Regions from separate parts of the uncultured Acetobacterium sp. genome, predicted to be linked through region 2. Evidence: riboswitches for the same ligand, from Rfam matches in the RefSeq annotation. Region 2 holds a riboswitch; the other holds the start of a gene.

Region 1 (4,390 bases), on a different contig from region 2:
TGATTGGTCTCTTTGGAGGCTTGGGGTTATTCGTTTTTGGGATGCACATGATGAGCGACGGTTTAAAAACTTTGGCCGGCACAAAAATGAAAAAGCTGCTGGAAGTATTAACCAACAATAAGCTTAAAGCGATCCTGGTTGGGACGGTGGTAACGATGATTGTCCAGAGTTCCAGTACCACCACGGTGATGGTGGTCGGCTTTGTCAATGCGGCGCTGATGACGCTGACTCAGGCGGCTGGGGTTATTTTAGGTGCAAATATTGGGACGACTGTCACCGCTCAGTTGATCGCTTTTAATGTGACGGAGATAGCACCAGTTTTCATTGGATTTGGAGCACTGATTACACTCTTTAGTACCAAAAAAAAGAATCGGGAATTGGGAAGCATTGTTCTGGGCTTCGGAATTCTATTTTTTGGGATTGCAGCGATGTCAACAGCAATGGAACCTTTGCGAGAAAGCGAAGATTTCATTTATCTCTTGTCGACCTATGGGAAGAATCCTCTCTTAGGCGTCCTCATCGGAACTTTAATTACTGGTATCATTCAAAGCAGTAGCGCTTCTATCGGCTTACTCCAGGCGCTGGCTCTTTCTGGTGTTTTTGTCAGCATTGGCGGAACCGGGGCGATCCAGATTTGCATACCAATCCTTATTGGTACCAATATTGGTACCTGCGTTACCGCTTTGCTGTCCTGTATCGGAACATCCACGGCAGCAAAAAAAGCCGCCTTTATCCACCTTTTTGTCAATATCTTCGGGGCTATCTGGGTGATGGTCTTATTTGCCATCATGGATAGTACGCTGGCAGTCAATCCGGTTTATGAATTCATCATCGGGATTTCCGGCTCATTGATCAATGGCGACGGTGATATGGTGCCTAACGTGGCACGTCAGATCGCGATGGCGCATACCTTGTTTAATGTTGCCAATACCATCGTCCTGTTCCCGATCATCGGCTATTTTGTTAGCTTTCTGGATCGTGCTTATCCGGAAAAAGAAGAAGAACGCGGTTTGCAGCTCGATGACCGGCTGTTTAATAACCCCTCGGTCGCTTTGGGTCAGGTTGTCAGAGAAACCAATCGACTGGCTGAAATGAGTTTTAAAAATTTCCGAGTCGCCTGTGAATCGATCATGGATGGTAATGAAAAACTGGTTGAGGAAGTGGTTAAACGGGAAGAACGAATCGATGAGTTCCAACAGGGAATTGTCGAATATTCGGTAAAATTATCCAACGAAAACATGTCAGAAGAAGAGAATGATCGCCTCGCCTTTATTCTGAAAGGGAGCCATGATCTGGAGCGAATTGGCGATCACGCGATGAACATTGGCGAATTGGCGGAAGTGCGGGCGACCAATAAGATTATCTTTAGTGATTTGGCCAATCAGGAAGTATTAGATTTAATTAGTTTAACCAATAATACCCTTCGAGATATGGTAGAATTAATGGAAACAGAAGATATAGCGCTGTGCTATAAAATTCTCGATGAAGAAGAAGAAATTGACGAAATGACAGAAAATTTAAAGGATGATCATATCCGCCGATTAAACGAAGGCGTCTGTAATCCTTATGCTGGCGTCATCTTTTTAGATCTACTAACAAATATTGAGCGGGTCGGCGACCATGCCTCAAATATCGCCCAGGGGATTCTGGGGCTCAAGCTTCATAAGGGGCTGATTACCCAGAGTCAATTTAATAATGAAACGAAGGATCAAGACGCATAAAATTAGGTCAGATCAGTGTCACAAGCGATCGCTGTAAACACGCCTAAAGCGTGGCTGTTAGATGTTTTTTATCTTAAGGAAAGGACAATTTGCATTGACAGTCGGGGTTAAATAGAGTAATATTAAAACAACATAATATTGGCATACTTATTGAAAAGTAAGGGCGCAAAACTATAGGGTCTAAATACAGTGTTATATGACAGCCAGTTGCAAAAATGATAACTATCAAAAGCAGCGGCCTTGTCGTTGCTTTTTTGTTTAAACGACCGCGATTAATCGATAAATGAGAAATAGACCATCGCCAGAAATTAAAATCGCTTAAATTGCTTGCAAAGTAATAAAACATTAATATATAATTATTATAAGTATGTCTCTTTAACCGTATCATCGTGTTATTTTTATGGGATACTTGATTGGCAAGGGTTATATCAGTCCATCGGACTGTAATATAATATCAGAGCATTAAATCGTTCTGGTTTGTTCCAGGGCAATGATGTTCTGGACAATAGTCAATTTTACGAAGGGAGGTAGGCAATGAATTTCGAGTTTCAATCGACTGGAAAGTCGACATTGAATGGGCTGCGAGGAATTGGCAAAAAAGCTGATAGTTCCGCAACCCAACACGCAAAAGGCCAGGAAAAAAGTGCCCAGTTTAGAGATCTGCTCGATCGCTCAAAACAGGATATCAGGCAGGCAGATACGCAATTGGAGAAAGCGCGGGGGAATCCGAAAGAGACCGATTCAACCACACATAGCAATCGACGGGAAAACAAACAAGCCGTCACAGATCGCCTTGAAGCCAGATCTAAGGAAAGTCCCTCAGGGGAAGCCGTAACGGAAGAAGCAAAGCGCGAAGGCAAGCAATTAAGCGATCCTTTACTAACACTTGAACTGTCGCAAATGATTAGCATGCAGAATTTACAAGGAGGTGTTGATCCATCCTTAGCAGGACTTGATCTGAGACTTGATCTAAAACTGGGACAGGGAGAAATGACAATTCCCGAAGTTCTTAGCAATCAGGAACAAGTGAATCAGTTAGCCGAGATCAGTGGTCAATGGCAAACGACACCAGAGTTAGAGATTTTACCAGAGTTAGAGATTCTACCAGACTTTAATGAGATGGGTGATGCTAAATTTCAGGTTTTGAACCAAAATCTAGCAATGACCGAAAATCTGGACGCTGCAGCTTTACCGGGATTGTCAGGAATAATCGAGTCTGAATTGGTGGCCAGTAAAGATATCACAAAGGACATCAGTAATCAAATCAATGATACACCGGAGCTGATTGGCCAAACAAAGGCTGAAGTTTTACCGAAGTTGTCAGCGACAACGGAAGCTGAATTGGCGGCCGTAAAAGTTATCGGTAATCAAGTCAATGATGTTCAGGAAGAGGTTAGTCAAACAAACAAAGGCGATGATCAAAGGCAAAGTACCAATAATAACCCTGAAGATATTCAATTAGCAGAGCGCTTAACGGTGTTTAATCGAGCAGTTTCAACTGATCAGGTCGAGTTAGCAGATGAAGTCGAATTAACGATTAATTCCAAACCAGAACAAACAGAAAATGTTCAGAAAAACCCGATCAACCAGACCGAAAACCAAACCCTTGGTGAACACGGCCTTCAAGACCTGAGTTTAAGGGGTATCACAACAAACACAGGCTCAGAAGTTCAGCAAAGTAACAAGGTCGAGCTTGCACACCAGGTCGAGCAGAAAATTCTTTACAATTTTGAACCCAATAAGCCAATGACATTGCAGATGACGCTGTCGCCTGATAACTTGGGTGATATTGATATTAAACTGAGCTATAATCAGGGCAAGTTGATCATTGATATTATGGCAGCAAGCTTGGAAACCCAAAAACTATTGGGAGATCAAATCAATCATTTGGTACGTGGTTTGGCTCTGCAAAATGTAAAAGTTGAAACGGTGAACCTGAATACAGCGGTGGAAGCCACTGAAAATGGTGAAAGTATGAGTTCGCTATTAAATGATGGCTCGCAATTTTCACACCACCAACACAACTCACCCTTAAAGGAACATTATTTGGGTAAGGGAAGCCTTCATAATAATCGCTTTAATAACGAACTTGAAGACAGCAACGATGAACTGATCAGTCTGGCTCAAAATCTTCAGTACCAAGGCCAGCGACGAATTAATTATTTAGTATAAGTACTTAATTTTATGAGTGCTTTGTAAAAGTTTTAGTACATAAGGAGGAAGAATTATGGCTACTGATAGCATTAACAATTATCTCAGTACGGCAGCAACAACGGCAACAACGACAGCTGCCCAGACCAAAAAAAGCGGCACATCTTTGAACATGGATGACTTTTTAAAACTGATGGTTGCCCAGCTTCAGAATCAAGACATGAATAATACTGCCGACACATCCCAATACACAACCCAAATGGCGCAGTTTTCAATGGTTCAGGCATTAACCGATTTAACCGAGCTTTCAAAAACAACCTATAGTCTTAGCATGATTGGTAAAGAAGTGACATTGGCAGAAAGCAAAGCAGACGGCTCGCTCAATGTGATTACGGGAACCGTAGAAGGCGTTAATCTTTTTAATGGCGACGCCCAAATTATTGTCAATGGTGCCAATTATCCGATGACTAGTGTAATGGAAGTCGGGCTGGCAAAATAATAAACAAAGTTAATCAGTA
Region 2 (3,295 bases):
AATCTGACGCATTATGCTGCAGAATATTTTATCCGGTACCTTCTTTCATTTTGACTGATAATGATAAATTTTGAAGCGTATAATTTGCTGAATAACAGTATTACTGTCAAAGGTTAAATGACTGGCTTTGATCAGCCGAATCCCCATATTCGAATTATCGCGCATGGTGCTGCCGACAACCTCAACATTCTGAATCACTCCGTTGATTCCCCATAGATCAAGTCCTGATCCGCGATTACCGACCATTTGGGTGTTGATAATCTTGATATCTTCTGCGGTTTGATTGGCATCCGGTTCGATATCGATGCCGGCTTCTGGTAATGTCCCATTGGTATTTTTAAAAACACTATTTTTGACAATCACGCGTTTGGCATCGGTAATTGATAGCCCTTGTCGTCGATTATTGTCAGAGATTACATTGTCGATGGTGATATCACTAACATAGGGAGAATCTCCAAGAAAAATACCATCGCCCCAGCAATCACTGATTGTCATATTACTGATTGAAATGTTATTTGATCCCTGAATAACATGGATTCCCATTCCCCATTCACCTGATGAACCTTTGTGTTGATATCGTTCACCGACTATTTTGCCGCCTGAGATATTCACCTGGCTGACACCCGACATTCTGACAACAGCGTTATAGCCATTTGCCGATGGCAATGCTTTTAACACTGCATTTGAACTGAGGGTAATGGTCTGATTTGACCTTGGTTTTAATGGCTGATCGACATTAATCATATAGGTGCCATCCGGAATATAAACGGTCGTGTTTTCATTTAAAGCTGTTTGAATGGCTGCGGTATCATTTGTCGATCCGTTCCCGGTAGCACCATAGTCTCTGACATTTTTTCCTTCAGGTGCTGGCGCTGCCGGCGGAGGCGTTGTTGCGGTAGTCTTGGTTTCGATAACAATTTCGATCGCTTCCAAACGGAGACTCTTTCCTTCTGATCCTGAAAGTGCCCCATCATAGACCCAACCCTGAGCCCAACCCTCATTCTGGATATGGGTTCGATATTTTACTGAATAATCCGCTGCCCTTGTTCCGGTTAATCTGATCTGGACACCTTCCAGCCGCAGACCTTTTCCTTCTGATCCTGAGAAGCCCCCATTAACAGCCCATTTCTGTTCCCAACCGATATTTTGAACATGCGTACGATATTCAATTCCGAGATCTGCTGGGTTATTTCCGATTAGCTTAATTTCTATTCCCTCTAAACGATAACCCTTCCCTTCTGATCCGGAAAGCGCTGCGTTACTCATCCATCCCTGAGCCCAACCTTCGTTCTGGATATGCGTTCGATAGGTTGCGCCGACAGAATTTGACGAAGACGTTTCAAGCTCTGATGCAAATGTGTTTGTAGCAAGAAGAATCAGCATACTCATTAGAATTGCGGTTCTTCTTAAACACATTTTTACTTTATTTAAACTTTTATTGGCGTTCATCATTAACATTCCTTTCGGTAGCTGGCTGCCTTTATTTTCTAGGCCCTTTAGCTTTGCGTCCCAGCTTTTCAACTGGTTTGCCTTTATCGTAGAATTAAGCTTACTTGATCGTGAACTTATTTGTTATGCTATTGGTTCTAAAACATCCGATCTAATTTTAATCCAATTTAATCTTAATAACAAAGGATAGTTAGAGAATCCAACTATCCTTGCAATTCGAAGTTATTGTGATAATTATTGACTTATACTTTTTTTACAATGGCACTGTCACCAACGAGACCACCATACATATTTCCTGATAATACACAGCTTGAGTCATAAGTAATTCCGCTTACCTTGCTGTTAAAACCAACAGTCATTCCATAGGCTTGAGTTTTCTTTACTTGATCATCAATGAATTTACAATTTAGGAATTTTACATTCTTGATGTAGCCGCTAGCGTCCCAAGCATCAATTCTGACGCCATCATTGGATCCTGGACTGCTTTGACTGTTGTTCGAAATCGTCATGTTCTCAAAGATAATATTTTCGACCCCTTGTGCCTGACCTGATGTTACCAGTGAGATTCCCCGATACTTATTTTTTGAGACGGTCATATTTTTGAAAGAAGCGTTATTAACATCACTCTCAATTTCAATCCCGTAAAGATTATTAATGACGGTGTTATCACTAAAGGTTAGATCTTTTGCTTTGACAAGGCGAATTCCCATACTGGCATTGTCTGTCATGGTGCTACCAGTAACCGTAACCCGTTGGATGATTCCTGTGATACCCATTAAATCTAAGCCCGAACCCTTGTTACCATAACATTGGGTATTGATAATCTGGATGTCTTCAGCTATCTGATTTGGGTCTGGTTCAATGTCAATGCCGGCTTCTGGTAAGGTACCATTTGTGTTTCTAAAAATACTATTACTGACGACTACCCGTTTCGCATCGGTAATTGATAAACCCTGACGTCGATTGTTCTCACTAATGACATTATCAATCGTAATATCGGTTACTGCTGGGGAATCTCCAAGAAAAATACCATCACCCCAACAATCGCTGATTGTCATATTGCTAATTGAGATATTACTTGACCCATTAATGACATGGACTCCCATTCCCCATTCTCCTGTGGTTCCCTGGTGTTCATATCGTTCGCCAACAATCTTTCCGCCGGTGATGCTGACATTGCTTACACCAATCATCCGAACCACGGCATTGTATCCATTTGAAGAGGGGAGAGCTTTTAAAATAGCATTTTGGCTTAAGGTAATACTTTGATTCGATTTTGGTTTTAATGTCTGATCAACATTTATCAAATATGTGCCATCCGGAATATAGACCGCACTGCTTTCATCAAGCGCTTTTTGAATTGCTGCTGTGTCGTTTGTTACGCCATCCCCTTTAGCGCCATAATCTTTAACTGATTTTTGCTGAGGTTCTGGGGTTGGCTCGGTCACCACTGGTACCGGCTCAGTCACCACTGGAGTAGGTTCGGTGACCACTGGTTCCGGTTCTGGAACGACTGGTGCTGGCTCGGTCACAACTGGTGCCGGTTCTGTCACCACTGGTGCCGGTTCTGTTACGACTGGTGCCGGTTCTGTTACGACTGGTGCTGGTTCTGTTACGGCAACTGGTCTTTTGGGATTTTTCGCTTTTGCTGTGCCTGAATTTCCTGGTGCTGCATATACTGGCATTGAACTTAGTAATAACATCAATGTAACTAATAAAACGGATATCTTTTTCATGGTGGTGCTCCTTTCGGTAGCCGGCTACCTTTCTTTGCAGTTAAGGCCCTTAGCTTTGCGTCCCAACTTTTCAGTTGGTTTGCCCTTATCGATGGATCGATACAATCATT

The links. Region 2 has a riboswitch for cyclic di-GMP ahead of QZ998_RS07290 (right-handed parallel beta-helix repeat-containing protein). Riboswitches for the same ligand answer to the same signal wherever they lie in the genome.
Region 1: linked by a shared signal. The riboswitch ahead of QZ998_RS09445 (flagellar hook-length control protein FliK) and the one ahead of QZ998_RS07290 (right-handed parallel beta-helix repeat-containing protein) in region 2 are both predicted to bind cyclic di-GMP.

What each region holds. Positions count from the first base shown of each region.
Region 1 is NZ_CAKMJU010000058.1:38,646-43,035, forward strand. It holds gene QZ998_RS09440 (Na/Pi cotransporter family protein) at 1-1,721, shown strand, start outside; cyclic di-GMP riboswitch class I at 1,852-1,936, shown strand; gene QZ998_RS09445 (flagellar hook-length control protein FliK) at 2,256-3,893, shown strand; gene QZ998_RS09450 (flagellar hook capping FlgD N-terminal domain-containing protein) at 3,949-4,371, shown strand.
Region 2 is NZ_CAKMJU010000038.1:41,982-45,276, reverse strand. It holds gene QZ998_RS07290 (right-handed parallel beta-helix repeat-containing protein) at 46-1,449, opposite strand; cyclic di-GMP riboswitch class I at 1,463-1,541, opposite strand; gene QZ998_RS07285 (right-handed parallel beta-helix repeat-containing protein) at 1,692-3,185, opposite strand; cyclic di-GMP riboswitch class I at 3,198-3,279, opposite strand.